Regions from separate parts of the Peribacillus sp. B65 genome, predicted to be linked through region 2. Evidence: riboswitches for the same ligand, from Rfam matches in the RefSeq annotation. Region 2 holds a riboswitch; the other holds the start of a gene.
The links. Region 2 has a riboswitch for glycine ahead of gcvT (glycine cleavage system aminomethyltransferase GcvT). Riboswitches for the same ligand answer to the same signal wherever they lie in the genome.
Positions count from the first base shown of each region.

Region 1 (6,115 bases), 2.2 Mb from region 2:
TTCCTTCATATCATGAGGATGTTAGCCGGTCAATACGAATATAAGCTGAAAATGAAAAAGCAGGATTTTTGAATCACTGCCATGGAAAGGCGGGCTTCGAATGATGGAAACGAACACTGCCAAAACAGAGCAGAATAAGACAGGGTTTTATTGAGCGGCTTTGCTAATATAGTGACAAGGGGTGAGCGGATATGTGGTGGGTTGAATCAATCCAAAAGGCCATCGACTATATCGAAGAGCACTTATTGGAGGACCTGACAATCGAGAGCATTTCCAGGCAGGCGAATGCTTCAGCTTTTCATTTTCAACGGACATTCACCATTTTAACGGATATTTCCATTGGTGAATATATCCGGCGTCGAAGACTGACCTTGGCGGCCCAGGAGATTTCATCCACAAATGGCAAGGTCATTGATTTAGCCTACAAGTACGGCTATGACAACCCCGAGGCATTCTCAAAGGCTTTTCGAAGGCAGCATGGGGTATCTCCAAGCGAAGCCCGAAAGTTTATGGGGAAGCTGAAATTCTATGAACGCCTGATGATACAGGTTATTCTGAAAGGGGCAAAACCGATGAAATACAATATCCTTGAAAGAGATTCCTTTCAATTGATTGGAATCAAGCAAGAGTTTTCCTTGGTCAATGAAGAGAATTTGATCGGGATTCCAAAGTTGTGGGAGAAAGTCAATTCGGATGGAACAGGAGATAGGTTAGCGAAGCTGAACAATGGCCAAATAAATGGCTTGCTTGGTGTATGTATCGATAAGCGGGCTGTGGAAAAAAATGAAACGATGGATTATTGGATAGGTGCAGAGTATGCCGGGGAAGCGCCTGAAGAGTTTTCGACCCTTACGATACCGGCTTCCAAGTGGGGTGTATTTGAAGTTCACGGACCTATGCCTGATAGCATCCAACAAGCTTGGAAGCGAATTTTTTCCGAATGGTTTCCTTCCAGCGGTCATGAACATGCCGGCACTCCCGAATTGGAAGTATACACGAATGACGACGCTTCAAACCCAGACTATTACTCCGAAATTTGGATTCCCATTAAAAAGAAATAGTGTTCAACCATCAAAATTTATTCGTTTTTCGCTTGCAGGTGAGGTTAGGAATCTAACTTTCTCCTGCAAGCTTTTTATTTGGGTAAACAAAAATCCTTCATACTTGAGCTGGAAGGTTAAGGGACAGGGAGATTTACAGCCCTTCTTCAAAAATATAAGAAAGCACCTTCATGGCTTGGTTCACGGATTCGACCGTGACACTCGCCTTTTCCGATAATTCCTTTAAAGCATGGTGATGGGATTCCGGGCGAATCAAAATAAGCGGTTTACCCAGGGAAACGGCGGTGCTTGCGTCCATGGCAGTATTCCACTGTTTATATTTCTCACCAAACAGGGCGACGACAAGATCGGCTTTTTTCATCAAAAGACCTGTCCGTAAATTATTGATTTGGGAAGCGGCCGCATCCTTCAGGATAGGATTCGGCTGTTCCCCGAGGATATCTTCACCGATATTATCGGAGCGTTCATGATTTTCCATCGGGCCGACGAATTCTAAAGGAAGCTTCAGTGCAGCGGCCTTATCTCTCAACTCGCTTCTCCAATTTGAATGGATCTCCCCAGCAAGATACACGATTAACTTCATTGTTTTCCTCCTCGATAATAAAATTGCTTTCATTGTACCATGTTTTTTAGAAAATGGATGAATTCCGTAAATAAGGATAATATTATCCATATGGTAGTAAAAGAGACGGCTGGAGGAATGACGATGGCTTTATCGAATAAGAATTTTCTTGTTTTCCTGTTGATAAGCAGTTTGATCGTGGGCTGCTCAGGTATCGAAAGACAAACCGAAAAGGCAATGAAGGCTGCTGAAGTGGCTTTTCGTGACGATGAAAAACAGCCCAATCAAGAGGCAGGCCTAATTCAGGTCTATCTGCCAAACGATTTTAAAGTTGTGGAAGAACATGATAATAATTTGATTTTACAAAAAGGTGATAAGATTTATATATTATTTGTCAATCCGAATGAAAAAGAAGACAGCTCCGTGTTATATTTGGCCATAAAGGAACAAGAGGATCAATTTGAAGTACTGCATTCTTTTCAAACCGATGATAAATTCGGCTTTATTTCGATTAAAGAGATACCGAAAGAAAAGTATGAGCTTGCAGTGGGGATCGGCGGAGTGAAGCTGACAACCGAAACGGATAAAGACCAATTAAAAACCGATGCAAAACAAATGATGGAAATCGTTTCATCCGTGCCCCAGAAATAAGAGGACCAGTGACTTTCAACCGATCCGTATTAATGGTTGATTCCTGGAGACTCTGGTATGATGGGATTATAAAAAATAAGGTGTCATTTAGAGCAGGAGGAATATACAAATGGAAAAATTACAAACAGTAGAGCAATATGATGCATTTAAAAATGAAGGCAAACATATCTTTCTTTTTTCAGCAACATGGTGTGGAGATTGCCGTGTAATCGAACCGATAATGCCGGAGATTGAAACGAAATTTCCTGACTTTACATTCATTTATGTGGACCGTGATGAATTCATCGATGTGTGTGCGGCTAATGATGTATTCGGTATACCAAGTTTCATTGCGTATGATAATGGCAAGGAGCTAGGCAGATTTGTGAGCAAGGATCGCAAAACGCAAGAACAAATTGAGGAATTCATTCAATCACTATAATCAATTTCCCCTTCTCGCTGGGGATTTTTCAATGAAGAGGAGGGTCAGTCATGAAAATGGACAGCACGAAGCTGAAAAATATCTTGAAGGAGCGTTTAAAAGATGAGAATCGCTCATTCAAATTCGATAGCAAGCAAGATACGTTACGGGTGGAAAATGTGAAGACCGGGAAGGGGATCACCATCGAGTTGCCTCCTGTGCTTGCTAACTATGAAAACGTACAGGAAAAGGCCATCGATGAAATTACCTATTACGTGGAAGAGGCCCTGAATGTGATGGGGGAAGAACACAGTATGGAAGGCAAGGAGAAATTCATTTTCCCAGTCATCCGCTCGACCTCCTTTCCAATGGAATCCGAAGAAGGAAATCCGTTTTTATTCGATGAGCATACGGCTGAAACCCGGGTTTTTTATGCCCTTGATTTAGGGAAAACCTACCGTCTTATAGATGAAAAGATGATTCAACGGGAAAATTGGCAGGGTGACAGGATCCGTGAAATTGCCCTATTCAATGCCCGTTCCCTCACCACTGAAATGAAGTCGGATATCGTTGCAGGTAATGCATTTTATTTTTTGAACACGAATGATGGATATGATGCCAGCAGGATTTTAAATGAATCATGGCTTCGGGAAATGAAGGACAAGATCGAGGGAACCATGGCTGTGGCCATTCCCCATCAGGATGTCATCATCATTGCCGATGTGAAGAATGATACGGGCTATGATATTCTTGCGCAAATGGCGATGAGCTTCTTTGCCAGCGGTCATGTTCCGATAACGGCTCTATCATTCCTTTACGAAGAAAATGAGTTGGAGCCCATCTTCATTATGGGTAAAAACAAAAAGCCTGAACAATAATGAATCACAAAAGGACCGTGTCAGCATCTGGCAGCGGTCCTTTTAAAGTTTAATAGAGTTTATAACTCAGAGTTGATATTTATTTTTTAATCGGCGATAATATAATTGGAATATTTTGAGAATATAAAAAGAACAAGCGGATGAATGTTGTGGGAGAGTGCAAGCATTGAGCCACCGAAGGAGCAAGTTCCAAAAAGATCCCTTGGAGCAAATCTCTCAGGTAAATGGAACCGCAGCTGGACGCAGCTCTGGAGAGTGCGCAGGAAGCAGTGTGCCACCAAAGGGGAAATCTCCATGACCAAAAATGGAGCTAAACTCTCAGGTGAAAAGGACAGAGAAGGGGAGCGGTAAGTTTACGCAATCCTTCTCTGCCCTTTTTTAATTGGCACTTTGTATCGGAAGGCATGCACCGAACATGGAACTTACTAATATGCTCAACTTGAAATAAGGGGGAGAATAAACGTGAACGTGAAAAGCAAATTAATGAACATGCTGGAAGCCCGTAAAGGGGAAATGGTTCAAATCCGCCGTCATTTACACGAGAACCCGGAACTATCCTTCAAAGAAGAAAAAACGGCACAATATATCATTGATTTTTATAAGGGTAAGGATGTGTCGATTCAAACGAATGTAGGAAATGGATTAGGGATCATCGTAACGATCGAAGGCGGAAAACCTGGGAAAACGATAGGTCTCCGTGCGGATTTCGATGCGTTGCCGATTACAGAAGAAGCGGATGTCCCGTTCCGTTCAAAAAATGAAGGTGTCATGCATGCCTGCGGACATGATGGGCATACCGCTTATTTATTGGTTCTGGCAGACTGCATCAATGAGCTTAAAGATTCCCTATCCGGTACGATTAAAATAATCCATCAACATGCAGAAGAAACACCCCCAGGTGGAGCAAAGAGCATTATGGAATCAGGGTTTTTGGATGAACTTGATGCCGTTTTTGGAATCCATTTATTTCCGTCCCATCCTGCAGGGGTTGTCGGGTATCACGGCGGCTATTCGATGGCTGGACGGACCTATTTCAAGCTGGCGATTAAGGGTGTAGGCGGCCATGGTTCGTCCCCGCATATGGCCAATGATGCCATTGTGGCAGGCGCCCATTTCGTGACAGCCGTACAAACCGTGATCAGCCGCCGCTTGAACCCTTTTGATATGGGCGTGGTCACAATCGGCTCCTTCGATGGAAAAGGAAGCTTTAATGTCATTAAAGATCGTATAGAAATTGAAGGGGATGTCCGTTATATGACAGCAGAGACCCAACAGCTGATCGATAGGGAAATCCACCGCATCGTTAAAGGGATAGAAACGGAATTTGATGTTCAGTGCGAACTAACATATGTGCCTGATTATCCTCCGTTATATAATGACCCTGAATTGACTGGATTCGTGAAAAATAGCCTGGAAAGCATGAAAGACAAAGATATTAAAAAGGTTATGGAATTTCCGGTTTTCTCTGGTTCAGAGGATTTTTCGTATTATGCAGAAAAGATTCCTGGCTGCTTCTTTTACATTGGCTGTAAACCAAAAGGGGTGGAGAAGGCATATTTCAATCACCATCCCAAATTCGACATTGATGAAGATGCCCTTTTGATCGCATCCAAATCAGTGGCCCAAGTTGTATGCGATTTTTATGAATGGGAATAGTTCCATTGGTATATTTGTTTGCAAAAAAGTGAGGAAACCCACAAAACACCGTTCGGTATTAACGAACGGTGTTTTATGGGTTTCAGGATGCCACCGGAGGTTTCGTGAAGGATGCTTCAATGAATTGACCAGTCTGCTTCTTGCGCCGCATGAAAACTTAATCTCTTTGTAAACGCGATTTAACAGCGGTGTTTTATTTAAATAGTAGACTAAGGGCTAATGTTATTTCACGAAGTGCAGGTTTAAACTCATACCAGAAGGGGTTTAATAGGGTAGGAGTTCTGCGAAATACGTTAAGTTAGTAAGAGTGCGATAAAAAAATAGATACTAATCCCAATTTAGCTTAAATTTTCTCGATATTTTTAAAATAACTGGTAGAATTAGTTACATAACTACAGATGTAGAAAGAGTGATAGTTTTGAAATGGCTAAATAAGATGAAAAAATGGTTCCAAGCAGAGGAAATTATTGAAATTGAAGAGATTATTATAGATGAACCGCTTGATGAAGAGACATTAAGGAAAATGGATTTTTCAAAGCTTGCGAAGTCAAAGGAAGAAGAAATAAAGGTTTACAATCAAAAAGTGGAAAAAATGTCGCAGACGCCAGACCCTGATACGAAAATCCTGTTTCAATATCCAAAAGGGCAGTTCAAGTTTCCGCTCATTCCAGATCGTGAACAGAGCAAAAGAAAGCCTAGGGAAAGAAACAGGGAAGATCATGAACCCAAAAAGGGGAGCGCGGCCAAAGAAACAAGAAGGCCTGTGAGGGATCCTGAACCAAAACGGAGAAACTTCGAACGGGAGGAAGTCTCAAAAATAGTCCCTTCAAATACTCCATTCCGTCCGACGGAAATCCCTTCACCCATTTATGGGTTCCGTCGTCCGGAAAAAAAAACAGTCGTTTCT
Region 1 covers NZ_CP195840.1:4,009,782-4,015,896, forward strand. The annotation lists gene ACSR9O_RS19545 (DUF84 family protein) at 1-72, shown strand, start outside; gene ACSR9O_RS19550 (AraC family transcriptional regulator) at 192-1,061, shown strand; gene ACSR9O_RS19555 (YtoQ family protein) at 1,195-1,644, opposite strand; gene ACSR9O_RS19560 (hypothetical protein) at 1,702-2,274, shown strand; gene ACSR9O_RS19565 (thioredoxin family protein) at 2,384-2,695, shown strand; gene ACSR9O_RS19570 (DUF1444 domain-containing protein) at 2,746-3,552, shown strand; glycine riboswitch at 3,693-3,795, shown strand; gene ACSR9O_RS19575 (amidohydrolase) at 4,021-5,208, shown strand; gene ACSR9O_RS19580 (DNA translocase FtsK) at 5,627-6,115, shown strand, end outside.
Region 1: linked by a shared signal. The riboswitch ahead of ACSR9O_RS19575 (amidohydrolase) and the one ahead of gcvT (glycine cleavage system aminomethyltransferase GcvT) in region 2 are both predicted to bind glycine.

Region 2 (6,115 bases):
GAATCAGGTACAATCACTTTCGTCCGTTCTGTATCGCCATTCGCTTCGTGAAAAGCGCGAATCATCATCAACCCTGTCCACTCACCATGTGCACCTGCTGCAGGCTGTAATGTCACTTGGTCCATCCCGGTGATTTCAGTTAAGTGTTCCTGCAAATCAAATAAGAGTCCCAATGCTCCCTGAACGGTAGCCGGATCTTGATATGGATGGATATGGGCAAAGCCGTTGAAACGTGCCACGTTTTCATTTATTTTCGGATTATATTTCATCGTGCATGAACCCAGCGGATAAAAACCCGAATCCACCCCATGATTCCGTTTGGAGAGTGCTGTATAGTGACGCATGATATCCAGTTCGGACACCTCAGGCAGTTCTGCCTCTTCTTCACGGATGTAGTCGGCAGGAAGAATTTCTTCGAGCGGAATAGTTGCAACATCCATTTCTGGCAGACTGTACCCGATTCGACCGGAAGTACTGATTTCAAAAATGAGTGATTGATCTTGATTATTCATGTTGATCCCCCAATTCCTGCGCAAGTGCATCAATTTCTTCTTTTGTTCTAAGTTCAGTTACCGCAACCAGCATATGGTCTTTCAGCTCAGGATAAACCGTCCCTAAATCAAAGCCGCCGATCATCCCTTTTTCAAAAAGGCTTTTATTGATTTCTGAAAACGAAGCAGGCAGTTTAATGATAAATTCATTGAACGAAGGACCGTCGAATATCACTTCCACCCCTACTGCCATAATTGCTTTTTTCGCATAATGTGCTTTTTGAATATTTTGCACGGCCATTTCCTTGACACCCTTTTTCCCAAGGGCGGTCATTGCAACAGAAGCTGCCAACGCATTCAAAGCTTGATTGGAACAAATGTTGGATGTGGCTTTGTCACGGCGAATGTGCTGTTCACGAGCTTGTAGCGTTAGTACAAATCCCCTTTTACCATTTTCATCCACGGTTTGACCGACGAGTCGGCCTGGAACTTTCCGAACAAGTTTATTAGTAACCGCAAAATATCCACAATGAGGTCCACCGAATGCCGCTGGAATGCCGAATGGCTGAGCATCCCCCGTTACGATATCTGCACCGAGTGCACCAGGGGATGTCAAAGCTCCCAATGCAAGCGGATTACTGGAAACGATAAACATGGATTTGACGCCATGAATGATTTCTTCCATTTCCTTCAATGGCTCGATCCGGCCAAAAAAGTTCGGATATTGCACGATCACTCCTGCAATGTCCTCATTCGCCAATTCCTTTAAAGCAGCTAAGTCCGTCACACCGTCTTTATAAGGAATTTCGATCACTTCCACGCGTTGCCCTTTCGCATATGTCTTCACGACTTCTCTTGATTCAGGATGAACGGTTCCTGAAATGAGAATCTTCTTGCGGCGTGTCTGTCCTGAAGCAAGCATGGCTGCTTCAGCCAGCGCTGTCCCGCCGTCATACATGGAGGAGTTAGCCACATCCATGCCCGTCAATTCACATATCATCGTTTGATATTCAAAGATTGCTTGAAGCTCTCCCTGTGAAATTTCAGGCTGATAGGGTGTATAAGCCGTGTAAAATTCAGAACGGGATAGAACATGATCGACGATGACCGGTGCATAATGGTCATAGACACCCGCACCAAGGAAGGAGGCATAGTTTTTAAGATCCGCATTCTTGGCAGCAAGCCTTGATAATTCTTTCATTAATGCTGGTTCCGATTTAGCAGGCTTGATATCGTATTCTCCTTGAAAACGAACGCTCTCAGGGATATCATTGAAAAGTTCTTCAGCAGTGGATACCCCTATCGCTTTCAGCATTTCTTGTTTATCTTGCTCTGTCATGGGTAAATAACGATGTTTCATCTAATGACCATTCCCCTCTATTTACGTGGTTTTTTATAAAAAGGTGTTTGTATTATAACGGCTTTCAAACGTTTGGAACGGATCTCCACTTCGACTTCCGCATCCAGCACTGAAAATTCCTTATCGATAAGTACCAAACCCACGTTTTTCTTCAACGTTGGTGATTGGGTACCGGTCGTGACCTCGCCAATGACTTTATCACCGCTGTAGACCTTATACCCATGACGTGGAATGCCACGGTCTATCATTTCAATTCCCACAAGCTTGCGAGGAGCTCCTTTCTCCTTTTGCTCAGCAAGAACGGCTTTCCCGAAAAAATCAACTTCCTTATCGACTTTTACTGCAAAACCAATCCCGGCTTCTATCGGGGTGATGTCTGCTGAAAGCTCCTGCCCATACAACGGCAGTTTCGCTTCAAAACGCAGGGTATCACGAGCACCTAAACCAATCGGCTGAACTCCCTCTTCGTTTCCGGCATCCATAATCGCCTTCCAAAGGGCTGGACCATTTTCACTGTCACTATATATCTCAAAGCCATCCTCACCAGTGTATCCAGTACGGGATACCATCGTGGAGATACCGTTAATCATGACATTTTCCTTGAACTTGAAAAATCCAATTTCACTTAAAGCAGTATTTCCCGATAGTTTTTGTAAAATCTTCTCTGCAGCTGGCCCTTGAAGTGCCAGCTGTGTATAGTCACTAGATACATTCTTGATTTGGACATCTTCCGATAAATGAGCTTGCAGCCAATTGAAATCTTTTTCTGTGTTCGCTGCATTGACCACGAGCAGATAGTCATCCTCAGACCTTTTATACACGATTAGATCATCAACCGTGCCTCCGTTTTCATAACACATGGCGGAATATTGGGCACCGCCCTGTTTCAGCTTTGATATATCATTAGTCAGCATCTTTTGTAAAAAGGAAAGGCTCCCAGGACCCTTAACATCGACTTCACCCATATGGGAAACATCGAATAACCCCGCTTTTGTACGTACGGCTTCATGTTCGTCCTTTATACCCGAAAATTGGACAGGAAGTTCCCAGCCGCCAAAATCAATCGTTTTACCTCCGTATTCACGATAAACCTCAAATAGTGGTGTTCTTTTTAAATCGGTCAAAAAATGACCCCCTTCAGATTTTTTTAAATTAATTGGCTTCATTATCAAAAGCTTCTTGTCATTACGCATCAGATATATCCTGATTCATGATGTGAAAAAAGCACAAAAAAGGACAGAGAAAGCCCGTTTGAGCTTTTTCTCTGTCCTGAAACCTGAAAGTTTACCTATGTAATAGGTTTTCCCCTTTGGTGGCCGTCCCAAAACGGGCGGCGCTCTCCAGAGTTGCGTCCAATAAGAGTTCTTTTGCCTGAGAGATTCACTGCTAAGTTTGCTCCTTCGGCGCTACATCCGTAGTCTCTCCCCTTATCTTCACCCGCATATAAATGGTCTACCAATGAAAGGAAGCGAATAAGCCACCAAACATCGGTAAAACCTCTGAGCATCGTGGAATGCATTCTCTGCCAATTCTCCTGAAACCTCAGAAACCGTTTGATTGGTCTCCTTCAGTAATCTTGGATAAATTAGAAGTCTATAGCCCATACTAAGAAAACGCGAACTGCAAAATCGATGTACAAAGATTCTTTGTAGCGTTGGGAAATTGGAATTTTCTAAATATACTTATATCCTACCCTAAGAAACTTATCTCTGCAATATCTTTTGAAGAGAAATATTTTTCTTACTTCACATATGAAATGTTCGGGTTTTGACCTTTTATTAAGGAAAATATGATTTAAGAGGGAGTTATTTCTATGAAAATCAATATATCCTTTAATTCTGAATGGAATGACGAGTTTCTGCAAAAGATGGAAAATGACGGTCCATGGGGAAACTGGGAGCTTTATAAGCTCGCGGTTCAAATGGAGGAAAATCTTATCATCCCTGATTTTGAAGGTTTACAGGCGCCCAAGCACCTTCCGCAGTTAACCCCGCTTCCCCATCAATTGGAAGCAGCCAAGCAAGTGGTGGAAAAGATGAATGGAAAGGCCATTTTAGCTGATGAGGTAGGGCTCGGAAAAACAATTGAAGCTGGATTGATCCTAAAAGAGTATATGATTAGGGGCCTTGTAAAAAAAGTTTTGATCCTTGTTCCGGCTTCCCTTGTCACACAATGGGCTTTTGAATTGAATACCAAGTTTCATATACCGGCAGTCGTTCAGAGAAAAAGCTATGTTTGGGACTCCTGTGATGTGGTCATTTCATCCATTGATACAGCGAAACGAGCTCCACATCGAGATATCATTTTCAAGCAGGAATACGACTTCATCATTATTGATGAAGCTCATAAACTTAAAAATAATAAGACGAAGAACTATGAATTCGTCCAAAATCTGAAAAAGAAATTTTGTTTACTCCTGACAGCCACTCCGATTCAAAATAAAGTCGAGGAAATTTTCCACCTCGTTTCGTTATTGAAACCAGGCCACTTGGGAAATGCCTCACTTTTTTCAGAAAAGTATAAAGGGAAAGGCCGGAACATTATTGAAGATGAACACCTAAAGGAACTTGTCAACACTGTCATGATTCGAAACCGGCGGGCCGATACTGGCATTGAATGGACAAAACGGCATGTGGAGACCATCACCATTGAATTTTCTCCAACGGAACAAGCATTGTACGATGCTGTTTCCAAATTCAAACCTATTTCGGATGGTTCTAAAGGAAGCGCCTTTTCGGCTCTCACTCTCCAAAGGGAAGCATGCAGCAGCAGAGAGGCGGTCTTTTATACATTAAAGAATATGAAAAATAAATATGATCAGCCTTCCCCTGACTTTTTGGCAAAGCTTGATGATTTATTTTCTAAAGTGAATGAAACGGTTCAGAACTCAAAGGCTGAAAAAGCTTTGGAACTGATCAAGAAAATTGATGATAAAGTCATTATCTTTACCGAATACCGGGCGACTCAGCTATATCTACAATGGTACCTACAGCAGAATGGAATTTCTTCAGTTCCTTTCCGAGGCGGTTTTAAGCGCGGAAAGAAAGACTGGATGCGAGAATTATTCCAAAAAAATATACAGGTATTGATTGCAACAGAAGCTGGCGGAGAAGGGATAAACCTTCAGTTTTGCCATCACTTGATTAATTTTGACCTGCCATGGAACCCGATGAGGCTCGAACAGAGAATCGGACGGATACACCGCCTTGGTCAGGAAGAAGATGTGATGATTTATAACTTTGCCACGAAAAATACAGTGGAAGAACATATTCTAAAGTTACTATATGAAAAAATAAATTTATTCGAGAAAGTAATCGGCGAATTGGATGATATTCTAACCAAACTGGATATTAACAACATTGAAGAATATTTGATTGATGTAGTCGGCGAATCCAAAACAGAGGGCGAAATGAAAATCAAGATGGATAATTTTTCATCGTTAATCCAATTCGCCCAATCAATGAAGGAAGGTGAGGTTCATGCAGCAACGGGAAATTCATGATTTTTTAATAACTTACTTTAAAGCCAATGATTGTGAAATACTGGATAATGCACCAACCCACCTTACAGTCCAATTGACGATTGATATGGATAAAGAATTAATGAACAGACCCTTTTATTGGCATTATCTAGAAAAAACAGGCGGCGTTCCAAACCCAGCACAGATGACTTTCATTACCGATCCAGAACTAGCTCCATCCGATTTAAAGGGAGAAATGATTCATTTTGGCTCCCCTCGCCTTCACCAGATTATTCAATCTACCAAAAAGCTGGCAGGATATACTAGACTTTTTGAGGATACCCCTCCATCAAAAGGGGGAAATAATCCTTTGTTTCCTTGGCTGACCCTGAATGTGAAAATATCCTATCAATGCGATCGTAAAAAGGATACCTTCATGTCGATCGGTTTGAATTTAATCTCAGGTGAGATCATGGAAAGGTTTCACCATCGGGTTTTACCGATAAAGGTCACCCCCAAAATACCGGATTACTCCTTTACGCTTTCACCGCTCATAATGCCCAAGAGCGGATTGGCAAGACTGGATACATACATCAGGACCAGTTTCGAGGATGATGACCATTCCTGGGCAGAGGAAGCAATGCTTCGCTGGCAGAATGACTTGAATTTATTGGAGCATTTTTACAAGGATATGGAAGAAAAAAGTGAGAGCTATTTTACCGAAAAAGATGCCTTAAAAGCTCAATATGAACCCAACATCCGAATATCCATCATCAACGGAGGGTTATTTTACCTTTCTGATAG
Region 2 covers NZ_CP195840.1:1,788,399-1,794,513, reverse strand. The annotation lists gene gcvPB (aminomethyl-transferring glycine dehydrogenase subunit GcvPB) at 1-512, opposite strand, end outside; gene gcvPA (aminomethyl-transferring glycine dehydrogenase subunit GcvPA) at 505-1,851, opposite strand; gene gcvT (glycine cleavage system aminomethyltransferase GcvT) at 1,869-2,975, opposite strand; glycine riboswitch at 3,114-3,197, opposite strand; glycine riboswitch at 3,201-3,288, opposite strand; gene ACSR9O_RS08815 (DEAD/DEAH box helicase) at 3,665-5,353, shown strand; gene ACSR9O_RS08810 (YqhG family protein) at 5,331-6,115, shown strand, end outside.